DNA from 3 places in the Rossellomorea sp. NPDC077527 genome. Region 1 is predicted to be linked to each of the others. Evidence: riboswitches for the same ligand, from Rfam matches in the RefSeq annotation. Region 1 holds a riboswitch; each other region holds the start of a gene.
The links. A riboswitch is a leader RNA that binds a small molecule or an ion and turns the genes downstream of it on or off. The one in region 1 is predicted to bind cyclic di-GMP.

Region 1 (7,965 bases):
CTCCTGCCATCATGGTGGGAAGCGATGAAGGATGCTCAAGTGCTGGTGAAAGCGAAGCTAAAGAATACCGACACCAGCTACCGTCCTTCTTTCGTCGGATTGAATGCCATGCTCGACTTCGACTGGCGCTTGTCCATGAATGGCGTGAACTTATCGGAAGACGATTTTAATCAACTGGTAGACGATCAGCGTCGATTAGTGAAAATCCGTGGCCAATGGATGAAACTAGATCCTGCCATGATCCGACGCATTCAACAGATGATGACGAAAGCAAAGCAGGAAGGGATCTCGATCCAGGATATGCTCGAGCAGGAGCTTGTCCCGCGTGATGCGGATAAATCAGACCTGGATCCCGATGACGACGAGCATGATCCTTACAAATATGCCCGCATTCAGCTCGAACTCAATCGTTCAATGAAAAAAATGATCCATCAGTTGACGAATGTGTCATCAATCCCGCTGACGGAAACGCCTGCTGATTTTGACGGTGAGCTACGTCCTTATCAGCAGCTCGGGATGAGCTGGATGCTCTTTTTACGAAAATTTGGATTTGGTGCCTGTCTCGCCGATGATATGGGACTTGGAAAAACGGTACAGCTGATCACGTACCTGCAGTATGTGAAAGAAAACGAGAAGCCGGAGACACCTTCCTTGATCATCGCCCCTACCTCTGTGCTTGGCAACTGGCAGCGGGAGATGGAGAAGTTTGCACCCGATTTGAAGGTTCATCTTCACTATGGACCGACACGTGCGAAGGGTAAGGATTTCACTGCTGCCATCAAAGATGTCGATGTGGTCCTCACTTCTTACGGGTTGTCCCATATTGATTATGAAGAGCTGTCACTTGTCGAATGGAGTTCGATTTCCCTTGACGAGGCACAGAACATCAAAAATGCTAATACGAAACAATCACGCGCGATCCGCAAGCTGAAAGGGAAGCATCATATTGCTTTGACCGGGACCCCGATGGAGAACCGACTTTCGGAACTGTGGTCCATCTTTGATTTCCTGAACCACGGCTATCTTGGCGGATTCACACAGTACCAGAAAAATTACATCGCTCCCATCGAAAAAGACGAGGACGAAGCAAAAGTCAAAGAGCTTCAGGCTAAGATCAAGCCATTCTTATTGCGCCGAACGAAGAAAGACCCTGAGGTGGAATTGAATCTTCCTGAAAAGCTAGAGCAGAAGGAGTATTGTCATCTGACGGCTGAGCAGGCGGCACTGTATGAACAGCTGGTAAAGGACACTCTTGCTAAAATTGAAACCTTGAGTGGATTCGAGCGCAAAGGTCTGATCCTGCAAATGCTGAATCAGTTGAAGCAGCTGTGCAATCATCCTGCTCTCTATCTGAAAGAACCGGATCCAAAGTCGATCCTGTCCCGTTCTGAAAAAATGCAGAAGCTGAAGGATATCGTGGAAACCGCGTTGGAATCAGGAGAAGCATGTCTGATCTTCACTCAGTATATTTCGATGGGTGAAATGATCCAAGACGTGATGAAGGAAGAGTTTGATGTAAAGGTGCCGTTTTTAAACGGAAGCATGGCGAAAGGTAAACGGGATGAGCTCGTAGAGAAGTTCCAGAACGGCGAATTCCCTGTCTTCCTGTTGTCATTGAAAGCCGGCGGTACCGGACTGAACCTGACGGCTGCCAACCACGTCGTTCACTACGACCGCTGGTGGAACCCTGCTGTTGAAAACCAGGCCACCGACCGTGCTTACCGGATCGGTCAGAAACGGTTCGTGCATGTTCATAAGCTGGTGTCATCGGGCACTCTTGAAGAAAAAATAGATGCCATGCTGATGAAGAAGCAGGCATTGAACGACGAAATCATCCGCAGCGATCAGTGGGTGACGGAATTGTCGGATCAGGATTTGGAATCGTTGTTGGTGTTGGAGTAGATTTTTGCCTCTTTCCTTTTGTGGGAAAGGGGTTTTTTTGCTGGTAAGGGGTTGTTAGTCGGTTTGTTTCTACAATTATATTTGTAATTTCTGTTTTATTGGGCCAATTTTCATCATTATTGGGCCACTTCTGGGCTTTATCGGGCCACTTTTATTGTTAATTGTGCCACTTTTTAAAATTTTTGTGCCAAATTGTGAACGAACACCCCCCCATGATACAAAAAAACACCAGCCTCCCCAAAAGGAAACCGGCTCAATATGAAGACGATAAGGGGAATACATCACTTGCTTACTTGCTACGCATGTTTATGTCTAATGAGGCAAAACAGGGGAATCTTGCGGTGACCATTGGAATTTGAGACAGTACTTATAGGTTGGTTGACGCGTATGGAAAGAATTCTAAGTTGAGGCTTAAGATGAGGTTTTCATTGGATATTCGTACCCTTGTTCAAGAGCGGTCACGCGTTGGGATAAGTAGAAATTTTCGACATTGACTCGAGCTACTTTTTTAATAAGGTCCTCCGCTAATTTTTCCAGTCTATCGATTCTTTGTTCCAGGTCTTGCAGTGTGGTCACGACTTCATCTCCCTTATATACAGATTAGAACGGTAACTCGATCGGCTCTTTCTTACTTGGTTCTGCGGTGGTGTCAGAAGATGGCTTACTGTCCAGAAAGCGCACGTTTTCAGCGACGACTTCCGTTACATAGATTCGCTTTCCCTGATCATTTTCAAAATAACGGGTTTGGATCCTTCCTGTCACACCAATAACGGATCCTTTCCTGCAGTATTTTTCCGTGTTATCGGCCGCGCGGTTCCAAATCGTGCAGAGCACAAAGTCCGTATCGACCTGACCTTGCTGATTTTTATATGGGCGGTTTACGGCAATGGTTACACTAAGTACAGATCTTCCTTCCATCGTTTTTCTTGCTTCGGGATCTTTCGTCAGCCTCCCCACCAGGGTCACTTGGTTGATCAATCCGGCTCCTCCTTTCTGTTAAGGTGTTTTCATCTTACAACCAGAAGGCAAATCTTGTAAAATAGTGAATTTCCGAAATTCGAAGCAAAAAGGGCTTGAATTTCGAAAATTCCCCTAGGGAGATTTCATGATTTTTGATCAAAAACAGGGATAAATACATAAAATTACAAGTTTCACCCTTTTTTTCATAGGGAAATGTATTAGGGAAACATTTCGCCCTATGATATAATTTGGTAAAACCTTTAAATAGGAGATGTTCGTTCATGAAAACCTTTAAAGTGATTTCACTGCAAGTGGTGGAAAATGATGAACTACGTGACTTTGAGCTTGTGGACGGTCTGATTATCAATAAAGAGGACGGACAGAAAACGTGGCTTGTCGAAACGTATTTATCGAATGAATACATCGAGTTCTTTCAAGGTGCCCAGCAAAGTAAGGAAGATTTGGAGATTCAGGTCGTGATTTCTCATAAAGCCAATGATCCGGCAGCTTTCATGATGTCCATCCGCTGCATCAAGGAGATGGATGATCATATTAGCATCATGTTTGAAGGAAAGTTAAAGAAACAGCGGAATGAATATGCAGAAATATTACTTGATGACTTAGTTCAGAAAGGGTATACCGGTGAAGAATTGATTCGTCAGTTCCGCGAGAAGATGGTGTCGAAGCCGAGGATTCCTGCTACGGCAAAGCCTAGCGTTTAATAGTACGAGATTAGGTAATGTCCACAAAGAATTTTATGATATAATTGGAATTAATATTGTGACTTCTCTCAGGAAGTCCAAGGTAGGTGTCCCCAGTGATTGGAGAAAGAGTTAAGAGATACAGATTAGAAAAGAGAATGTCGATGACCGAGCTCTCTGAAAAAGCAGGTGTCGCTAAGTCATATTTGAGTTCTATAGAGCGTAACCTTCAACAAAACCCTTCCATTCAGTTTCTGGAGAAAGTGTCGGCTGCTTTAAGAATTCCAATAGATGCACTTCTGTATGATCAGCCGGAAGATCAAAATATTGATCATGAGTGGCTAAAGATTGCTGAAGAAGCTATGGATTCAGGGATTTCCAAAGAGCAATTTCGGGAATTCATTGAATTTAATAAGTGGAAATTAGAAAATAAATAAAGTCTTGCGAGAAGGTTCGCAAGACTTTATTTATATTAAATCACTTTGTACTCGGTATTCTTTCCCGGGGACTGGCTGTGAAGAAATTCCCTGATTTTTTCTTTTGAAATCCCGGCGTCAAGTGCTTGTTTAATTAGTTCCATCCATTCTAGATCCAGTTCACGATTTGTCATCATTTTCCCCTCCCAAAATACCTTTACGTATTTCAGGCAGTCCAGCCATCATAGTCTTCAAATAAACACATTCCCCTCATCCATTCATTTCGTTCATCATGAAGCCATGCCTATTTTTCAACTTTAGATCTGTGACTTTGCGTCCCCATTTTTCAATGAGTTTGCCTTTGTCTGACTCTTCCATTCGAACTACTCTCATTATACTAATAAACACTTTGACATCGTGTTGTTTTTTGTCTATTCTGTTAATTTACTTTACACTAATTTCTTACATTTTAAACTATTTTCCGACAATCACTATACACAAAGTTCATTCATTAGAGTAGTTGCAGGGAACTATGTCGAAAAAACTATATAGAAATATTCTTATACTTTTCTAGCTTTTTCTTGAGAGGCACAACTTTTTCATTGATGTTTTGATAATGAGTAGGGTGGTAAAACGGTAGATCGGATAAATCCATCTTACAGGCAGGACATAGCCATTCACCTGTTTCTGCACTGCTATAGGATGGTCTTGTACAGCGATTACAGATTTTTTTATACACATGATCACCTCTTACTTTTATATTTATGATTGAAACAATCTAATAGACATGTCTTATGGTATTTTATATAACAACCAAAATCGTTCTCATTAAAGAACGACCGTACATAAGTATATTCTATATTAAGTAAGAGAAACCCTCTATGAAATTACAATATTTTCTATTATTTATTCGACCTGATCGATTCTTCAAACGAAAAAAACCTCTCCCATAAAGGAAACGAGGTTTATTAAGTAATTCGTTATTTATCTTCTTCTAATAATTCAATCAAATATTTCGCTTCCAGCTTACAAGAATAATCATAGTCCGTACCAGATTGCTTCTGTAAGTTTTCAAGCGTTTCAATTTGTTGAGACGTTGGTTCTTCCGATAGGATTTTCTCCATGGTTTCATTGATCTTCAGTGCTAATTCTTGATGAAATTCTTCATCATTTTTAGTCTCATTACTGAGGTTCTTGTACCAGGAAGCATGTTCATTTATGTATGTGCGCCAAGCAGAGATGAAGTCCTGGATATCAAATTTATTTTCCTGCCACTGAATTGAAGCCATGTATTGTTCAAATGAGGTTTTAATTGAACGGGTAATACTTATTTTTGTACCCGATGATAAGTTTTTAAGCATGTAAGTAAAGTACCCCCTAATCAGTATCCTATACACAATATTATTTTTACTATAACACAACCATTTCATGATATGTAGATAGTGAAACAGTGAAAAATATGGTAATGCATCCAAAATATATTATACTATTATATTTTACAGTAATACGTAAAGCTCTGCAAATAACAGGAAAAAAAGCAGAGACAACACAATGTCGCCTCTGCTTTTTCCTATTACTCGTCCTTATTATCCTTATCCTTCATATCAATATCATCTTCTATAACGTCTTCTTCAGGCGTGTTCTTATCCTTCGCTGCATCCTTATCGCCTTGGACGTTTTTATCCTCTGACTCAGGGTAGTGCTCATCATTCATATCCCCGTTGTCGTTCATATCGCCATTTTCATCCATGTTTTCATTCTCTTCGACTGGCGCCTCGTCTTCCGGTGGTGGCTCTTGTTTGACGTTACACCCTACAAGCAGGAAAGCAGCAAGTGCTGACCCACCAAGGATCGATAATAACCTTTTGCTCATGATATATGACTCCTTTCTGTCAGTTCTTTGATGTAAGACCGTTACGTTGGCCTTTTGTTAGCTTTCCCTGAAAATGAATATACTTGCACAGTGGGGAAATTATTTGGGATGTTAAAAACAGGGACTGTTCGATTAAAGAGCATACAAAAAACCGGATCCAGTGTGGATATCACACTAAATCCGGTTTCATATAAAAAACTATTCCTGCTTATCTCCAAGGGCAAACATCATTTCTAATTCGCAAGCTACTTCACCGTCTACGGTAGCTACACCTTTCCCTTTTCCAATCGGTCCTTTAAAGCGGATCATCTCCACTTCCAGACGCAGCTGATCACCAGGCTTAACCTGACGCTTGAAACGGCATTTGTCGATACCTGTGAAGAATGCCAGACGACCACGGTTCCCTTCGACCTTCAGCATCGCTACCGCACCAACCTGAGCCAGCGCCTCTACGATCAACACGCCGGGCATTACAGGATAATCAGGGAAGTGACCATTGAAGAACTCCTCATTCGTCGTCACATTCTTAATCCCGATGGCCTTCTTGCCTTCCTCAACCTCAAGGATGCGATCCACAAGCAAAAACGGATAACGATGGGGAATAATCTCTTTAATCTCATTAATATCAAGCATGCATAATTCCTCCTACCAATATGTATGTACACCTTATTGTACAGAAACCCGGCTAAGAATAGCAAGAATCCTTGAACCTTGCTTTGGAGGGACGGACCTCAAAAATCGGTTCGAATTGCTGTGTTGAATCCTTATATATCAGGGTTCTTGACCAGATTAGTCTCGTGAATTTGAGGTCCGTCCCTCCTTAAAAATCGGCGACCTGAAAGAGGGACGGACCTCGAAAATCGAGCTCCTCTCACAACGGAACCCTGTTATATCAGGATTCTTTGCGAAAAAAGCTGAATTATTCGAGGTCCGTCCCTCTAAGAACGTAATAAAATTATCTTTTCACCACAATGTCAATGATGTGCTGCCAGGTTTCTGCTTTGAAGACGTCGGCTGCTTTGCCGTCGCCTATACCTGCGAAGCCAATGACGGCACCCAGCGCGAGACTTCCTGCAAGAAGAAGGATGAACAGAAGGATCCTAAGCCAAATGGGAAGCATACGCACACGTACCCAGCGGACAGGCTTGGTTTCGTCCTTTTGCTTTGCCTTTTTTTCTGCTTTTACTGTTTCTCTTGTCGCTTTTTCTTGCAGTAGCTCTTTTTCACTCATAGCATTTAACTCCTTTTAGCGTATCCCATTTACAAGGCCCATCATCTGATCTGCAAGGGAGATCGAGCGCGCCTGAAATTGATATGATCGTTGGACATTCAGCATGTCCGTCATTTCCTTACTGATATCAACGTTTGAACCCTCAAGGGAACTCTGGACCATTGAAATATCCGATCGTGCTCCACCTGTAACATTTGTGAGGACTTCTTCTTCCGTCACGCCCAGTTCATCCAGGTTGTCTGCAAGACCTAACAGATTCCCACCAAACTGCTGAAGGAATTGAGCTTTTTCAACGGTTACGACGCCCATATTGAATCGCTCTACTCCCCCACGGGAATCCCTCACATTGAGAACCCCATTATTGCCAAGCTCAAAAGCTGCAGCATCTTCAGAGAACGTAATAAAGTTATCATTCTCATCCAGGATCGGCAAGCCGCTACTATTCACGAGCATCGCTTCCCCATTGCCGGTTGGACTGACATAAAATGCTCCGTCCCTCGTATAGCGTACAGAGCTTGAGTTTCCGTCTTGTGCCAGCACTTTGAAGAACTGTCGATCACTGGTCAGGGCAAAGTCTAAAGTACGTCCGGTTGCTTTCAATGTCCCCTGATTCAATATCAGCTGAGACTGTGAAAGCTTGGCCCCGTTCCCTTCCCGGACTCCAAGAGGGGTGAGCCTGCCTGCTTCAAACTTGTCTACACCCTGGTTTTTCACCTGCTGTACAAGCATCTCGGAGAATGTTGCATCCCGGCGCTTGTACCCGTTTGTATCTGCGTTCGATAGATTATGACCAATCATATCCATTTGTTTCTGCAACTGCCCTAATGTGTTGGTTGCTGTAATCATCGTTCGATTCATGACACTTCTCCCCTATTATAAGGT
Region 2 (7,965 bases), on a different contig from region 1:
AAATCAAGAACCGTGAATCAGCCATGAAAATGCTGAAAGCGAAGCTTTATCAAAAGCGGATCGAAGAACAAGAGCAGGAGCTTGCTGAAATTCGTGGAGAGCAAAAGGAAATCGGTTGGGGAAGCCAGATCCGTTCCTACGTCTTCCATCCATACTCCATGGTCAAAGACCACAGAACCAACACAGAATCAGGAAACGTACAGGGCGTAATGGATGGAGACATCGATCCATTCATCAATGCCTACCTGAGATCCAAAATAAAATAAGTACCCCGCAACCGACCTTCCCTCTGGGAAGGTCGGTTTTTCTTTGGGATGCGAGGGACGGACCTCTAAAGGTATATATTTGTTTCGTTTTGCACCCTTCACAGAGGTCCGTCCCTCAAACAAACACCATATCAACAACCTCATTCCATTAATGCTTTAACACGTTATTGGACTGTTATTTACACCTTTGTATGCCCATGCTATACTCTCAAAGGTTGATGTAGAGGGAATGAGAGCAATTAATTTCCTTGATATGCATCACTTTATTTACTTGTAGTCATTCAAATTGAGTGTGCAGATTCGTCATTGATTGTATATTTCTTCACAAGAACGGTGTCCTGATTAAGAGGTCCGTCCCTGAAGAGCATTGCATCAAAGGGAGGGTTTGTACTCATACTATTAATACATAGGTTAAAGGAGTCGTACTGGATGGGTTTGAAGGAAAGGCGTCGTGAACAGGTATTTAATCCACGGAAAGAAAAGTTGTTAGAGTATTTGTTTGTTGTGTTTGGGTCGACGATTGTGGCCATTGCGTTTAATGTGTTCTTGCTTCCAAATGAGGTTGCCTCCGGAGGGGTGAGCGGGATATCGACCATCTTGAATGGACTGTTTGACTGGAAGCCCGCATATGTACAATGGGCATTTAACATTCCGTTATTCATAGCAGGTCTGATCTTTCTAGGGCTGCAATTCGGTGTCAAAACAGCCATTGGAACTGTGTTTCTACCACTTGTCGTATTCTTGACTGAAGACTGGAAACCTTGGACGGAAGACCCGCTGCTTGGTGCCCTTTTTGGAGGAATCGGTGTAGGTCTTGGTTTAGGGATTGTGTTCCGGGGAAGGGCTTCAACTGGAGGGACGGACCTTGCCGCGCAGATTGTCAACAAGTTCACTGGACTGTCACTTGGGACTTGTGTAGCCCTCATCGATGGAATGATCGTTCTTTCGGCAGCTATCGTCTATGATATCGAACGGGGGTTATATGCCCTTATCGGTTTATATGTCACAAGTAAAACGATCGATCTCGTCCAGGTTGGAATAAGCAGGTCCAAAATGGCACTGATCATCACCAACCGTCAGGAAGAGGTTCGCGAAGGAATTTTGAATAAAATCGACCGCGGGGTGACAAAACTATCTGCATACGGTGGGTATACAGATGATGAGCGCCCGATCCTCATGTGTGTTGTCGATCAAACAGAATTCACAAAACTGAAACAACTGGTTAAAACCATTGATTCTTCTGCCTTTGTCGTCACTATGGACGCTTCTGAAGTATTGGGGGAAGGTTTCAAACGGGTTTAAACTTGGTATAATTATGTAAGAGAGGAACGGACTTCTCATCACATCCGCGACTCTGAAAAATGTTTTCCGAGGGGGATAATAAATGAAGAAAAAGCTACTTGGTGTTCTATTTGGCGCTTCATTGGTACTTGCCGCATGTGGCGGTGACGGCGGCGACAGTACAGAAACAAGCTCCGGTGGAGTGGACCCTGAAAAAATCGTCAACAATAAATGCACCAGCTGCCATGGGGGGAACCTTGAAGGCGGAATGGGACCAGCCCTGAAAAACATCGGTGCTGAATTAAGCAAAGATCAAATCCTTGAAACCATCAAAAATGGTAAAGGTCAAATGCCTCCTGGACTCATTGAAGGTGATGAAGCAGAGGCTGTGGCTGAGTGGTTATCGAAAAAGAAATAAGATCAGAAGGAGAATCCGAGAATGGGTTCTTCTTTTTTTCTGCAAATGAGGCAGCAAATCTTGCACTGCTCAACATTTTCTTATAATGGTAGTTTACCCACAGGTATTTTCTATTCCTTCTTTAAGTGTTTGTTACAGAAGTTTTTCTAATTACATCCTTAAACCCTTGTTTATTTAAACGCTCCCATTTATAACCTAGTAACTTAATAGGAATGGCATCAGCTTCATGTTTTTCTCTTTATAAACCTAAAACTTTAGAATGTAGTATTAGTACCTGATAATAGGTTATAATACCTATATTTTCGTCTTTATATAGGTAAAATCGACAATAAAACAGGTAAAAAATTCACATTTTTTCACGTTCTGAAATGAAAATGTAATAATTTTTTTCCTTAACTTACTATAAAGTGATGTTATAATTATTTTCGGAAGCGTAATTCGAGTTTTTTCACCATTTTTTGTCTAATGGTGGTAAAGACGACTTCGGTTACGTGCCATGTACATATGTCGAAAACAGCCAAGAGGGTAACTACATAATACAAATTAGGTGATTTTAAAATGATAGAAATGAAAGACGTCTACAAGCAGTACAGCAACGGTGTCATGGCTGCTAATGGCTTTAACGTCCACATTAAGCAAGGTGAGTTTGTGTATGTTGTGGGTCCAAGCGGCGCCGGGAAATCTACGTTCATCAAAATGATGTACCGCGAAGAACGTCCTTCCAAAGGAGATATCATTGTAAATGGTATTAATCTCGCAAAACTGAAAAATAGTAGAGTTCCATACTTAAGAAGAAATGTGGGGGTTGTATTTCAGGATTTCAAGCTTCTAACATCGCTTACAATCTATGAAAATATTGCCTTTGCACTTGAAGTAATAGAAGAGCATCCAAAGCAAATTAAGAAGAGAGTCATGGAAGTATTGGATTTGGTAGGACTTAAGCATAAAGCAAGAATGCTGCCGAATGAGTTATCAGGAGGGGAACAGCAGCGTGTATCGATTGCGCGTTCAATTGTAAATACGCCTAAGCTTGTCATTGCAGACGAGCCTACAGGTAATCTTGATCCCGAAACATCTTGGGATATCATGAACATCTTTGAAGAAATCAGTAACCGTGGTACAACGGTTATTATGGCTACACATAACCGTGAAATCGTAAATACTATCAAGCATCGGGTAATTGCCATCGAAAATGGCCGCATTGTCCGGGACGAACAGCGAGGTGATTACGGTTATGAAAGCTAGAACGTATGGCAGGCATCTTAGAGAGAGTTTCAAAAGCATCGGCCGTAACGGCTGGATGACCTTTGCATCAGTGAGTGCGGTTACCGTAACATTACTCCTTGTCGGTGTGTTTATCGTATTGATGTTAAACATGAACAAGGTAGCGACGGATATTGAGAAAGACGTCGAAGTTCGGGTGTTGCTCGAAATTGGGACTGAAAAACCCCAGATTGATCAAATAGAAAAGAAGATTCAAAATATAAGTGGAGTCGAATCTGTTGAGTATTCTTCTAAAGAAAAAGAGCTTCAGAACCTTGTTAAGGATCTGGGAGACGATTTCAGATTATTTGAACAAGACAATCCACTATATGATGTGTTTATCGTTAAGGCAATGAATCCACGTGACACTGGGAGAATTGCTGGTCAGATCAGTAAGTATGAAGGTGTAAATGAAGCCTTATACGGTGAAGCCAAGATAGAAAAATTATTTAATGTGCTGGAAATGAGTAGAAACGTAGGACTTGTATTAATTATCGGTCTCCTGTTTACTGCCATGTTCCTCATTTCAAATACAATCAAAATCACTATTGTTGCCAGAAGAAGGGAAATCGAGATAATGAAACTCGTGGGTGCAACCAACTGGTTTGTACGCTGGCCGTTTATATTAGAAGGCTTATGGCTGGGTGTTTTAGGTTCTATTATCCCGATCGCTCTTGTAACAACTGGTTATTATTATGCCTATGGATTTATTAAACCAAAACTACAAAACAATTTTATTCAGATATTAGATTTTACCCCCTTTATCTATCAAGTAAACGGATTAATTCTATTGATGGGTTGCCTCATCGGGGCCTGGGGAAGCTTTATGTCTGTACGTAAATTCTTAAAAGTGTAAAATTTGATAGGTTGATAGAAGCTGAAAGGAGCATGCCGCTTGAACAAGAAGTATTTTGTATCATTATCTATTGCAGCAGCATTAACAATCGGAAGTCTACCAACGTTAGCTACAACTGCTAGCGCTAACTCCTCCGTGGAGGACTTAAAGAAACAGCAGGGCGATGTTTCTTCTAAAAAAGAAGAGGTCAATGGCAAGATTGATGAGAAAAAATCACAAATTGATCAAAACATCAATAAACAAAAAGATATCCAAGCTCAAATCACTGAAATCAGTACGAAGTTAAAAGATACAGAAACAAAAATTGTGGAAAAGTCAAAAGAAATTGATGAAACCACTGCAGAAATTAATGAGCTAAAGAAAGATATCAAAGAACTAAAAGAAAAAATCAAAGAGCGAAACGAACTTTTAAAAGAACGTGCCCGTGCTATCCAGGAAAAGGGCGGATCTGCTAATTATTTAGATGTACTTCTTGGAGCGGAAAGCTTTGGTGACTTTATCAACCGTGTAACAGCAGTTAATACGATTGTCAACGCAGATAAAAAGATCATGGATGAGCAAAAACGAGATCAAGCTGAATTAGAAAAGAAGCAGGCTCAAGTAGAAAAGAAACTTGAATCACTTGAAAGTGCAAAAGCGAATCTTGAATCATTAAAACAGGACCTGAACAGCCAAAAAGCTAAAAAGGCTCAATTGTTTAAACAATTAGAAGCTCAACAAGCAACATTAAAAGTTGAAAAAGCCGATCTTGAAAAAGAATCGGAAGAACTTTCTCAAATGGAGCACCAGCTTGAAGGTGAAATCCAGGCAGAGCAAGCCCGTTTAGCAGAACTTGCCCGTCAGCGTGAAATCGAACGTAAACGTCAGGCAGAAGCTGAAGCAGCTAAGCGCGCAGAGGCTACATCAAGCAACAGTGGTGGCTCATCATCAACCCCAAGTACACCAGTAAGTTCAGGTGCTTGGACGGCTCCAGCTCATGGAACAATCACAACCAATTTTGGCTGGGATGTCTTAAATGGTGAAAGAAGATTCCACTACGGTACTGACATTGCGGCACGCGGAAGTGTTCCAATTTCTGCAGCTGCAGATGGATACGTCATTAAGAGCCACTACAGCTCAAGCTATGGTAATGTCGTATACATTACTCACTCTATCAACGGTCAAACGTTCACGACTGTATATGCTCACATGTCTTCATCATTAGTGAGCACAGGACAAGCCGTAAACAAAGGTGACCAAATTGGTTACATGGGTAATACAGGCTTCTCTTTCGGTCAGCATTTACACTTCGAGCTTCACAGAGGCACATGGAATGCATCTCATTCTAATGCTGTAGATCCACGTCAATATATTAACTTTTAAGTTTTGAAACCCCGTTCTCGAACAGAACGGGGTTTTTAAAATATCCTATATACCCACTATATTAGGAAGAAATCATCAGCATATTACGTTATACTGTTTTCATTTCATAATTCTTCTAGTATAATGACACTATATTTATATGATTTTCGAAAAAGGCAAACTAATTGAAAAATTAGGACGCAAAGCCACGGGTCTGCCATTTTATTAAAATAATGATCGCCGGGTTACCGAAATAATGGAAGCAATGAATACTGATTCGAGCATTATTCCAGTATGATTTAGCCTGCCTTTTGGTAGGTTATTTTTATCTTTAAGGCTCGTAATGGTATGAGTTGAACCTGCAAGAAGGATGATAGTATTGGAGTTAGCTAGTATAAAAAGACAATTAAGAAGTTTTTGCAGAAGAAATCGTACGGCACTAAAGTATACCCAGATCGGCCGGTATACTGCGGAAGAAGTCAGTGACATGTTACTCAAGTCTGTCGGTGCTGAAGAAGTTGAAAAGGTTTTACAGGATATTGAAATTATCAACCAGCGCGGCGGAGACAGTGTGAAATATTTCATGCTGATACTGGAAGGTATAAAAGCAGCATAAGATCTTTTCTTCATCGGAAATGGAATAGGAAAATTACATAAAAAATCGTCAATCTAGTTGAAAGGATCCTTCTCTACAAGAAGGGTCCTTTTTCATTAGATAAATTCAACTTTTAGACACACACTCCACCACCATTTCTGTAATAATTCAACTAAGGGGTACACTATGAGTAAATAACTTGATTGTAAGTTGGAGATTTAAGATTATAATACAATGTGGGGTATTTAATGGAACGGAGTATTTTCAATGACGGGACACTTATTTGAACATCACAAAGCTTCAAAACTTCTTGATCCCAAACGACAAGAACTTGTGCCGGTAGACAAAGTTTTAGAACTGCTACAATTAAACTCTGATGATATTGTTGCAGACCTGGGCTGTGGAAATGGCTATTTAACCCTTCCGATCGCTCGAAAGTTGGAAACAAAGGTACAGGCAGTGGATTTGCAGCAAGAGATGCTTGAGTATCTGAAACATCGTGCAACGGAAGAACAGATTGATAATATCGTTTATGTGAAATCATCACTTGAGTATCTTAGCTTCAACAAGAAAACGTTAGATAAGGTTGTATCTGCTTTCGTGCTACACGAAGTACCTGATTTGATTAAAGTCTTTCAAGATCTTCATGATATGTTGAAAGACGACGGGATCTGGCTGATCTTTGATTGGGAAGCGGTCGAATCAGAAATGGGGCCACCCCTGGATGAAAGGATTGCTTCTGAGAAGCTGGAACGTCAGCTCAATTCAGCGGGCTTCACGACAACGGTTGGGCATCTGGATCCATCGGTCTATTATATTGTCGTGAGAAAAAACGTTTGTCGTTGAAGGGAGTAGGGGTTGATGGCTGAAACATGGTACACCATAGGCTCCTTCACTTTCCCGTCTTCTTGGGGAGGCATCCTCGCCTCCCTCATTCTGACGTATCTATTCCTGTATTTCTGGAATAGAGAAGCGAGCGACTGGTATTCAAGTGCGGTTTTTATCTTTATAATCGTATGGAAGCTAAGTGTCATAGTTGTAGATTATCCGATGGTCATCGAACATCCCCTGACGATCCTTTACTTTCATGGAGGCAAGATTGGGTATTGGCTGGGGATACTGACGACGCTGATCTACATTTATTTAAAAAAGAGAGTGAGCTCGACAAACGTCATCACTTCCTGGATAAGTACTGTCGTTTTCTTTGAAATGGTTTATCATCTTTTGGAGCTGGACTTTCTCTTAGCGGTTATACATTTTATCACCAACGGTACACTCCTCGTATTTTTATTAAAAAAATCAAATGGCCCAAAATGGGATCTGTGGGCAGTGCAATTTGTTATTGTCTTTACACTCCTTCAATTCTTTTTTCAATCGATTCTTGAAGGATTTGCTTTTACTACCGTTACCTGGACGTATCTTGCTGTCATGATCTATCTCATCTTACTATATGGAAGGAGGAAGCATATTGAATAAACGGAATTTTGCCCTGGTGATCGTTGCCCTGCTCATTGGGATTTTTCTGGTGAACCTGTTCCAGGATCAGCAGGAAAAGAAAGCAAAGGAAGAAGCGGCGCAATTAGCGAAAGAATCGATGGATTTATCCAATGCGCAGCAAGGGCTGACAAAGGGTGACCGAGCCCCCGATTTCACCTTGACCACTTTAGATGGTGAAAAGGTCAAGCTGTCGGACTATCAGGGCAAAAAAGTAATCCTGAATTTCTGGGCCACATGGTGTCCGCCATGTAAAGCTGAAATGCCCCATATGCAGCAGTACTATGAAAAACATGCGAAAAAAGAAAATGTCGAAATCCTGGCTGTCAATCTGACTTCTCAGGATGACGGAAAGAAGGCGGTCCAGCAATTTGTCGACGGCTATGAACTCACCTTCCCGATCCTCATGGATGAAAAGGGTGATATCGGGGACGATTACCGTGCCTTTACA
Region 3 (7,965 bases), on a different contig from region 1:
TATTGGGCCACTTTTGACGTTTTTCGGGCCACTCTAAGCACTTATCGGGCCAACTCCGTAAATACCACAAGATTCTTTATCGTCTAGACACTAACAACAACCTCAAAAAAGCAGATCCCGCTTCCCGGAATCTGCTCACTCTCTTATAATAAGTCATTCACATGATAAAGCTTTCCACTTTCAATTTCACTTTCAGTGATGAGCTTCAATAATACATCTGCAACCGTATCTGTGCTGCGAAGCATGCCCTCGTCTTTGTAGCGCTGGAATGATTCAACATCAGCAAAGGATTCCTTAGATGAAGAACGGATTTCCCCCTGCATATCGGTATCCATCACCCCTGGACTGAAGGCGATGACTTGATGGCGGCTATGCTTATTGGTAAGCTCCAGGCTCACGGTTTCCGTCAGCATATTGACGCCTGCTTTCGTTGCACAATACGTACTCCAACCATAAACAGGACGGCTCCCTGCACCAGAGCTGATGTTAACCATGGTCATTTTGGAAGAAGAACCTTCTGCTGCTTTGATCAATTCATTGGTGGCTATCATGGGAGAAAGCAGGTTGACATGTACACTCATTTCAAGTGCTCCGGTATCCACTTCACCAGACGGATTGATCGGTGTCACCACTCCCGCATTTTGCACAACATAGATTGAATCAGCTTCAGATTTAAATGCCCTGGCTCCGACCTCACGAAAAACGGATTCTGTTTGCACGGTTTGAGAAAGATCACAGTGGAAGAATTCATACGACACTTCTTTTTCACGTGCCAGCCTTTGTAAGCTCTCATTATCTGTACGGGAAATATTCATGACGCCGATGCCCTTTTCTATAAAACCCTTGGCAATGGACTCCCCTAAGCCTCTTGTTGCTCCTGTCACAATTGCATAATCCATTTCGAATCATCTCCTTCTTATCTCCTGATTATAAGGGAGAGGAATCTTTTCACAAAAAAATATGCACCCGTTTAACGAAAGATTTACATTTGCCTCGAAAGCCCTCATCAATCAAGGCATGCTCTCGTCAATCAAATGATACTCCGGTATAAGATCTGACAATGGGACAATCGTGGCCTTCTTTTCATAAAGGGGCAGGAATTCCTTAAGCATGGTTGCCACCTTCATTCCCGTGACCCCGACGTGGCCAATCGCAATGGTTGCATTGTCATGATCCAATTCTTTCGAAAGGAGTCTTGCCTGCTTTCCGATATGCTGGATCGTATAGACGTCATCAAAGAATAGTTCGTTTTCCAGATACGGCACTCCCAGTTCTTTGGCAAGCTGAGGAATGACGCTCTTTCCTGTAGTTTTACTATCCAGATAAAATAAGCCGTTTTCCTTACAAATATCAAGTACAATCCGCATGACCCGCTCATCCGCTGTTGCCTTCGAGCCCATATGATGGTTGATGCCAACTGCATAAGGAACCTCTTTGATGGCCTGCTCCACTCTCTTTCTGATTTCTTCATCGGAAAGGGAGGTCGTGATGGCCCCGGGTCCAAGCCAGCTCGCTTTCCCGTGCATCGGTTCCATCGGAAGGTGGATGATGACTTCATGGCCATTCTCGTGGGCTTTTTCTGCATCTTTTCTGGTCGTTGGCAAAAAAGGCATGACGGCAATTGTCAATGTCACAGGCAGATTCAGTATCTCTTTCGTTCCTTTCATACCATTACCCAGATCATCTATCACAATCGCCAATTCATTATGATGGGCAGGATAGGGAAGGATGTTTCTTGCAGAAACGGATGTTTGGACGGAGAACGTCAGCAAGAAAAAGATAAGCAGGATTCTCAACTCATATCACTCCTTTTTTCATTATGATGTCCATTTTAGAGAGGATATACGAGTGGAGGTCCGTCCCTCATCCATCAAAAAGCCAGGAAGCGTGTTTTGCTTCCTGGCTTGGTGAAGAGTCTCTATTCATCCCAGGCTTTGGTGGGGCGGTCTTTTGGGTAGCCGTGGGTTTGGCGGTGGGTTTTTCTGTCTGCGGTGAAGTCCCACCAGTTTTTGGTGCTTTCCGGGTGATTCGCGTGGTGAACGACACATCTTAATGAGTCTTCGACACAGGGGTCCATCCAAACACCGTATTTTTTCTCTAATTCGATGATGAGTTCTTCCCCTTTTTCATCCTTTATTTCTTCAAAGGTATAGAAACCCAGATCTTCTACGACATTATGAGCCATATTGGGCCCGATGGATGGAATCTGTTGAAAAATGGACATCCCGACTAAATAACGGGATCTGTCTAAAGGAATGTCCAGCATTTCCCCTAGTCGCTCAGGCGGCAAGTCATGAATATCCCCCAACCGGATCTTCCCTTTACGAAGGGCGGACCGTTCCTTATCAGTCAGGGGCAGTTTCGGACTCTTTCTAGTCATTATACCTCCTCCTTATCCTTTAAAGGTTTGCTGACGGGCCATTTGGAAGTCTTCCACAACTGGCATCTTCGTTTTCTTTTTATCCAACGGACCCTTTACTTTGATTGGCTTCTTGTTCACTAGGACCCCGACCTTCGTCTGTTGGATTTCTTTTACCCCCTGTACAATCAGCTGCATGGCGATGATGGCGATCATGAAGGCGACTAAAGGGGCGATGACGATCCAATACTTCCCGGTCATAAGAGAGTTCTTCGTGGAACTGATCAGACCGGACCATTCAAACGTCCCTGATTTCGGTGGATCCGGTACAAGCCCGCCGGTGATGATCGTTCCCCCGAGGAATAGATGGAATAATCCAAGATGGACGAGAATGAGAAGCGTCTGGATGAATTGCTGCCCCCAAATGATGAATAACCTCGGGGCAAGATGTGGAAAAAGATGCGTCCAGAGCAAGTGCTTATTGCTTCCACCAAGCAGCTTTGCCGAAAGAACGAAATCCTGTTTTCCGATTTGCTTCAGTTCATTCCCAATCAGCACTGTTGTCAACGGAAGGACCAGAATCGTCAACACTACCGCTTCAAATACCAGCCTTTCAAAAATAGAGTGATCCCATCCTAACACAGGCAACCCCCAAAGCACTGGCCTTAATAGAAGATACGCGATTAGGCTCAGGGGCAGAAAGTGAATGGAATCCACCATGCGGTCAAGCCAATTCTTCCTGTTCTCTTTCAAGTGAAAATGATAGCCAATACCAAGGTAGAATCCGCCGATCACCCTCAGAGAAGCGACAATCAAGGCAAATAACAGTGTATATTTGGCACCTACGATAAGCTGATCCAGGATACTGTAACCGAAGAAATCGGATCCCAGAATCATGTCACCAAACGGTTTATGTGGAGGGGCGCTTATGATCCGGCCCTCATCATTCTTCATAAATTGAATCTGTTTAATCGGCTCTTCCTTCAACGTTGAATAAAGGAAGCTCGTAGCAATCAAACCGAAAATGATGCTAAATCCGATGGCAAACTTGCTGTTATGCATATGCTGCCACCACAGCTTCCGGATGGTCGAAAGAATGCTCCATATCTTCCATTCAGTCCACTTTGTTTTATCTCTTTTATATTTCGTATAATCCTCGCTGCTCTCATGGTTGATCCACAGGTATACCCCTTGATACACCACAAAGAAAGGTGTATAGATCATGATTAATGAGATGGCGATCACCATCGGCCGGAAATCCTGGATGATATAATAGGTGATCCCTTTCATATTAAAAATCGTTTCGATGATAAATAAACTGGATAACATGCCCCATACGATCAACTTTCCATGATAAAACAAACTTGGAGAAATATTTTTCAGTACATGAGAAAACAGGATCCTGCCCTTAGACATCCCCTTACTATGGGCGAATTCAATGTGAGGCTTGAGCAGCTCTTCTTCCATAATGAAAAGGAGAATCCGAAAGAAAGAAATCATGGGAATGATGGACAACGTAATCATGGGGGCAAGAAAGACCTTCTCTTCCCCGTACTCTGCAAAGTTCATCAATTCCACACCAAAATATTTAAAGATATAGACAATCAAAAGCTGAAGCATGAACGCAAACATTAAATCGGGCACAGTCTCTAAGAGGTTTAACCCTTTCTTAAGTGTCGAAGTAACCGGTCGGGGTAAAAATACGGTGAAGATCGTAAGAATAAAGGCAGCACCAAGACCAATCCCCAGAGCACCACCTACAATCTGGAGGGAGTATACGTATGGCCCCCAGAGCATATCAAGAAATTCCACGGTAATCCCCTTGTATGAGTAACTCCAATTTGCTCCATCCAGGAAGACAAAGATAAACTTTATAAATGCCTCAAGGTACCCTACAACATTGTATAATCCACGTTCCCTGAATACTTCTGGTGCGATACTGACGGCTAAAATCCCAATCAGACCAAGAATATAATAGAAGATCAATTTAATCGGAAAGATGAGAAACTTCATCATTGTGTCCCCTTTATCTCTTTTTCCTCAGTTTAATTGAAATGTTAAAATTTTTCAATTTTATTTCAAATCTGACAATTCCATAACAAAAAAAGTGACCCACCTTCTCCAGAGTCACTTTTTTGTCCCTACGCTAACAGTTGACTTGGCTTGCCCAAGTAAAATCCTTGTCCGATCGTGATACCGATTTCCTTGGCAACCTGCATATCCTGTTTTGTTTCGATTCCCTCCAGGACAATCAACGTATCACTTCCGTAGAATTGACTGAAGAAAGAGAGGAATCTCTGTTTCTTTTCATCGTGGGCCAAATTCATGGCAAAATAGCGGTCCAGCTTAATGATTTCCGGCTCGTACTCAATCGATTTCTTTATAGAGGATGTTCCTTGTCCGAAGTCATCGATGGCATACCAGACACCGTATTGCTTCAGTTCTTTCAGTGATTTTTTCAATAAAGGATTCTGCCATAGCTCTTCAGCACTGGATTCGTTAATTTCGAGAACAAGTCGTCCCTTTATGTCTGGATAGCGGTTCATAAGGTCGGAGAAGAACGTGTGAAAACTCGGATGCAGGATGGTTGTAATATAAATATTGAGAAACAACTTACAGTTCATAAGCCCGTTCTTTGAGAAACTATCAAGGGCTTTAGAAATGGACAGAGTATCAAGCTTGTACAGGATATTTGCTTTCATGGCCGATTGAAATACACTCTCGGGATTTTCGTTAAACGTATTCCGTAACAGTCCCTCGTAAGCATAGAGGGTTCGATGTTCACCCATATCATATAATGGCTGAAAATCGTGATAGATAAAGTCGTCTTGAAAAATAGTAAAGATGTTCATAGGACCCCTATACTCTCTCTTTATTTTTATTTTTTTTCATAAAAAAACCACACAAAAACGCATTCCTCGCGTTCGCATGTGGTCGGTTGCGCTACTGGCTCCCCTAAATGTAAGCGCCCATCTATCATTTAGGTTCACAGCCCCCAGTCGAATTGTCAGTTTATGAAGATGCTTATAAGAAAAATATACCACAAACTAGTACTTTTAGGGTGTGTTTTTCCATAAATTATTTGAAAATTCATAAAGAAAATCCTTACCTTGACACATAAGGATTGTCACTGATCCAAAAACGCCAAGGATAGTCCTTTGCCTCCCCTGTGTTATCGATCCCTATCCGTTTCCCAGATGAGATGCTTTCTGGGTCGAATCCTTTTGTGATCGTCAGCGGTGGCTCTAAAAAGCTTCCCCCATAGTCCTCCATGGTGATGCCCAATGCTTTCGTCAATTTCCCTGGACCATTCGTCCAATTCTTCTTCATATGTCCTCGTCTTCTGCTTTCCATCAGGGCCTCTCCCTCTAGTGGCTCGACCGCTCTGATGAGGATGGCCTCGGGCTTTTCCTCTTCCCCGCTCACTACGTTCACCAGACAGTGTGTATGCATGACATATGTATATATCCGCCCTGCTTCATGGAACATGATTTCCGTCCGTTTCGTACGCCTGTTTCCAAAACTGTGAGCTGCTCTGTCTTCCGGCCCAAGATACGCCTCTGTTTCCACTATATACCCTGAAGCTGTTCCTTCCTCTGTCTCTTTCACCAAAACACACCCCAACAGGGACCTGGCGAGGTCCAATGTAGGCTGCTTGTAAAAGGTGGAAGGTAATGGGATTCGGTTCATAGATTTCACTTCCTTACACACAAATAATCAGTCTTTATAATAGGTATACCCTAACCTTATAGTACTAAATCTGACCATCGCTTCAACCTATTTTTAACAGGATAAACCGTTTGGGCGGCGTACATATTAAAGACTGTTAAGGCAAACACAAAATGGAGGAATCCTCATGAAAAAACGAATCTTAATCTGCTCCGTCATCCCGTTCATGCTGATGACTGGCTGCAATAACGATACAAACGATTCACTGACTGATACTCAAAACGTGAATTACGATCCGGTTTCCTATAGAAACCAAGACAGAGTGGGAATGAATGATTTACAAGAAAACCGAACGGCCATCCACCGTTTTATTGCCCCGATAGATCCTAACGGGGATTTGCGTGAATTCACTCATTTAGATCCTGGTGAAGAATATACACCCGGTAACGAAGGGGTGCCTCAGCCGAAACAACCTGCCGGGGAGCCGAATAAAGGACAACCGGAACCACCTGCACAACAGCCTAAACAAGATTCTCAATCTTCGAATGCAAGTGGGTATGTGAAGCAAGTGATTGATTTAACAAACCAGGAACGTAAGAAGAATGGACTCAGTGCGTTGAAGATGGACGGAGAGCTATCAAACGTAGCGGAGATGAAATCTGAGGATATGAAGGAACATGACTATTTCTCTCATACATCCCCAACATATGGATCTCCGTTTGAGATGATGGAAAACTTCGGTGTAGACTATTCTACAGCAGCGGAGAACATTGCCGTTGGACAGAAAACACCTGAATCGGTTGTGAACGCCTGGATGAACAGCCCGGGTCACCGCAAAAACATTTTAAATAAACAAGTCACTCATATTGGTGTGGGAACGGCTAAAGATGCGAGCCAAGGGATATATTGGACACAGATGTTTATCGCGAAATAAAGAGTTGGACCGGTCGTGGCGGCCGGTCCAACTTCCTTACGTCTGTTACAGGTTCAGTTTCATAAATTTGCATACATCTGTGAATCCCACTTTTTCATACAAATGAATGGCCTGTTCATTAAACGTGTATACATTCAACCTTACTTCATCGTAGTTTCGATCCTTCAGTTCGAGGAGCGCCCGTTTTAAAAGCCTTGTCGCATGTCCCCTTCCCCGGAAGGACTTCTTCACATACACATCATTGATCCACCCAATTTCTTTGGAGGTAATCCAATCAACACTCTTATCTACCTGTACCCACCCTGCCAGCTCATCATCCTCACGGGCAACGAGGAAATAGGCTCCGTGTTCGATGGAGTGACGGTATGCTTTTTGCATTTCTTCTTTATGATGTTCATATGGAACACCTGTCGCTTCTTCTCGGTTGATTCCTGCCATTTCAAATATTTCCTCTATATCATGTTCGGTTGCCACTTCAATTAAGACAGACACGATTGTCCCTCTCTTTCACATTGTTCTTCATACAACTCCATTATACAAATTATTGATTCCACCTTGGAAAATATTTATTTCGCAGACCTTTCCTTCTCAGCCTCTGGTCTGATTCAAAAATAATGCTTTGGCTCATTGTGATGGTTCCCCTCATGGATTAAACTAAAACTATAAATTGGAAAAACAAACCAAAGTGAGGGATTGAAATGAAAAATGCGTTTGCCGTTATCATTGCGCTTCTGGCACTCGGTACGCTTTATGTCATTATGAATGACAATACGTCCTTATTTGCGAAGGAGAGTCAGTCTGGGGATCGGGTCGAAGTCACCAAAAACGTGAAAACAATCGATCTTGACCTGGAAAGCAGCGACACAAAGGTCTTACCCACAGACAAGAATGAAGTAAAAGTCGACTTCAAAGGAAAAGGAACAATGACATTGAATCAAAAAGGGGACACGATATACGTAAAGGTAAAACATAAATGGTATGAGTGGGTCGGATTTAATCAAAA

Region 2: it holds a riboswitch for cyclic di-GMP, as region 1 does, so the genes downstream of both, ACIGG7_RS19500 (hypothetical protein) here and ACIGG7_RS17895 (anti-repressor SinI family protein) in region 1, are expected to answer to the same signal.
Region 3: it holds a riboswitch for cyclic di-GMP, as region 1 does, so the genes downstream of both, ACIGG7_RS22160 (EAL domain-containing protein) here and ACIGG7_RS17895 (anti-repressor SinI family protein) in region 1, are expected to answer to the same signal.

The regions. Positions count from the first base shown of each region.
Region 1 covers NZ_JBITVL010000005.1:201,004-208,968, forward strand. Annotated here, with positions in the region: gene ACIGG7_RS17870 (DEAD/DEAH box helicase) at 1-1,902, shown strand, start outside; gene ACIGG7_RS17875 (hypothetical protein) at 2,314-2,478, opposite strand; gene ACIGG7_RS17880 (single-stranded DNA-binding protein) at 2,503-2,880, opposite strand; gene ACIGG7_RS17885 (YwpF-like family protein) at 3,144-3,584, shown strand; gene ACIGG7_RS17890 (helix-turn-helix domain-containing protein) at 3,680-4,000, shown strand; gene ACIGG7_RS17895 (anti-repressor SinI family protein) at 4,036-4,176, opposite strand; cyclic di-GMP riboswitch class I at 4,206-4,349, opposite strand; gene ACIGG7_RS17900 (hypothetical protein) at 4,960-5,340, opposite strand; gene ACIGG7_RS17905 (hypothetical protein) at 5,553-5,852, opposite strand; gene fabZ (3-hydroxyacyl-ACP dehydratase FabZ) at 6,051-6,485, opposite strand; gene ACIGG7_RS17915 (DNA-directed RNA polymerase subunit beta) at 6,808-7,083, opposite strand; gene ACIGG7_RS17920 (flagellar hook-basal body protein) at 7,099-7,941, opposite strand.
Region 2 covers NZ_JBITVL010000006.1:93,952-101,916, reverse strand. Annotated here, with positions in the region: one part of gene prfB (peptide chain release factor 2) at 1-266, shown strand, start outside; gene ACIGG7_RS19525 (YitT family protein) at 696-1,568, shown strand; gene cccB (cytochrome c551) at 1,651-1,965, shown strand; gene ftsE (cell division ATP-binding protein FtsE) at 2,524-3,210, shown strand; gene ftsX (permease-like cell division protein FtsX) at 3,200-4,084, shown strand; gene ACIGG7_RS19505 (murein hydrolase activator EnvC family protein) at 4,124-5,446, shown strand; cyclic di-GMP riboswitch class I at 5,591-5,678, shown strand; gene ACIGG7_RS19500 (hypothetical protein) at 5,805-6,041, shown strand; gene ACIGG7_RS19495 (class I SAM-dependent methyltransferase) at 6,288-6,866, shown strand; gene ACIGG7_RS19490 (hypothetical protein) at 6,882-7,496, shown strand; gene ACIGG7_RS19485 (peroxiredoxin family protein) at 7,489-7,965, shown strand, end outside.
Region 3 covers NZ_JBITVL010000010.1:53,067-61,031, forward strand. Annotated here, with positions in the region: gene ACIGG7_RS22140 ((S)-benzoin forming benzil reductase) at 144-899, opposite strand; gene ACIGG7_RS22145 (divergent polysaccharide deacetylase family protein) at 1,011-1,796, opposite strand; gene ACIGG7_RS22150 (helix-hairpin-helix domain-containing protein) at 1,919-2,380, opposite strand; gene ACIGG7_RS22155 (ABC transporter permease subunit) at 2,393-4,375, opposite strand; gene ACIGG7_RS22160 (EAL domain-containing protein) at 4,501-5,211, opposite strand; cyclic di-GMP riboswitch class II at 5,283-5,363, opposite strand; gene ACIGG7_RS22165 (DNA-3-methyladenine glycosylase) at 5,465-6,049, opposite strand; gene ACIGG7_RS22170 (CAP domain-containing protein) at 6,216-6,962, shown strand; gene ACIGG7_RS22175 (GNAT family N-acetyltransferase) at 7,008-7,454, opposite strand; gene liaG (LiaG family protein) at 7,661-7,965, shown strand, end outside.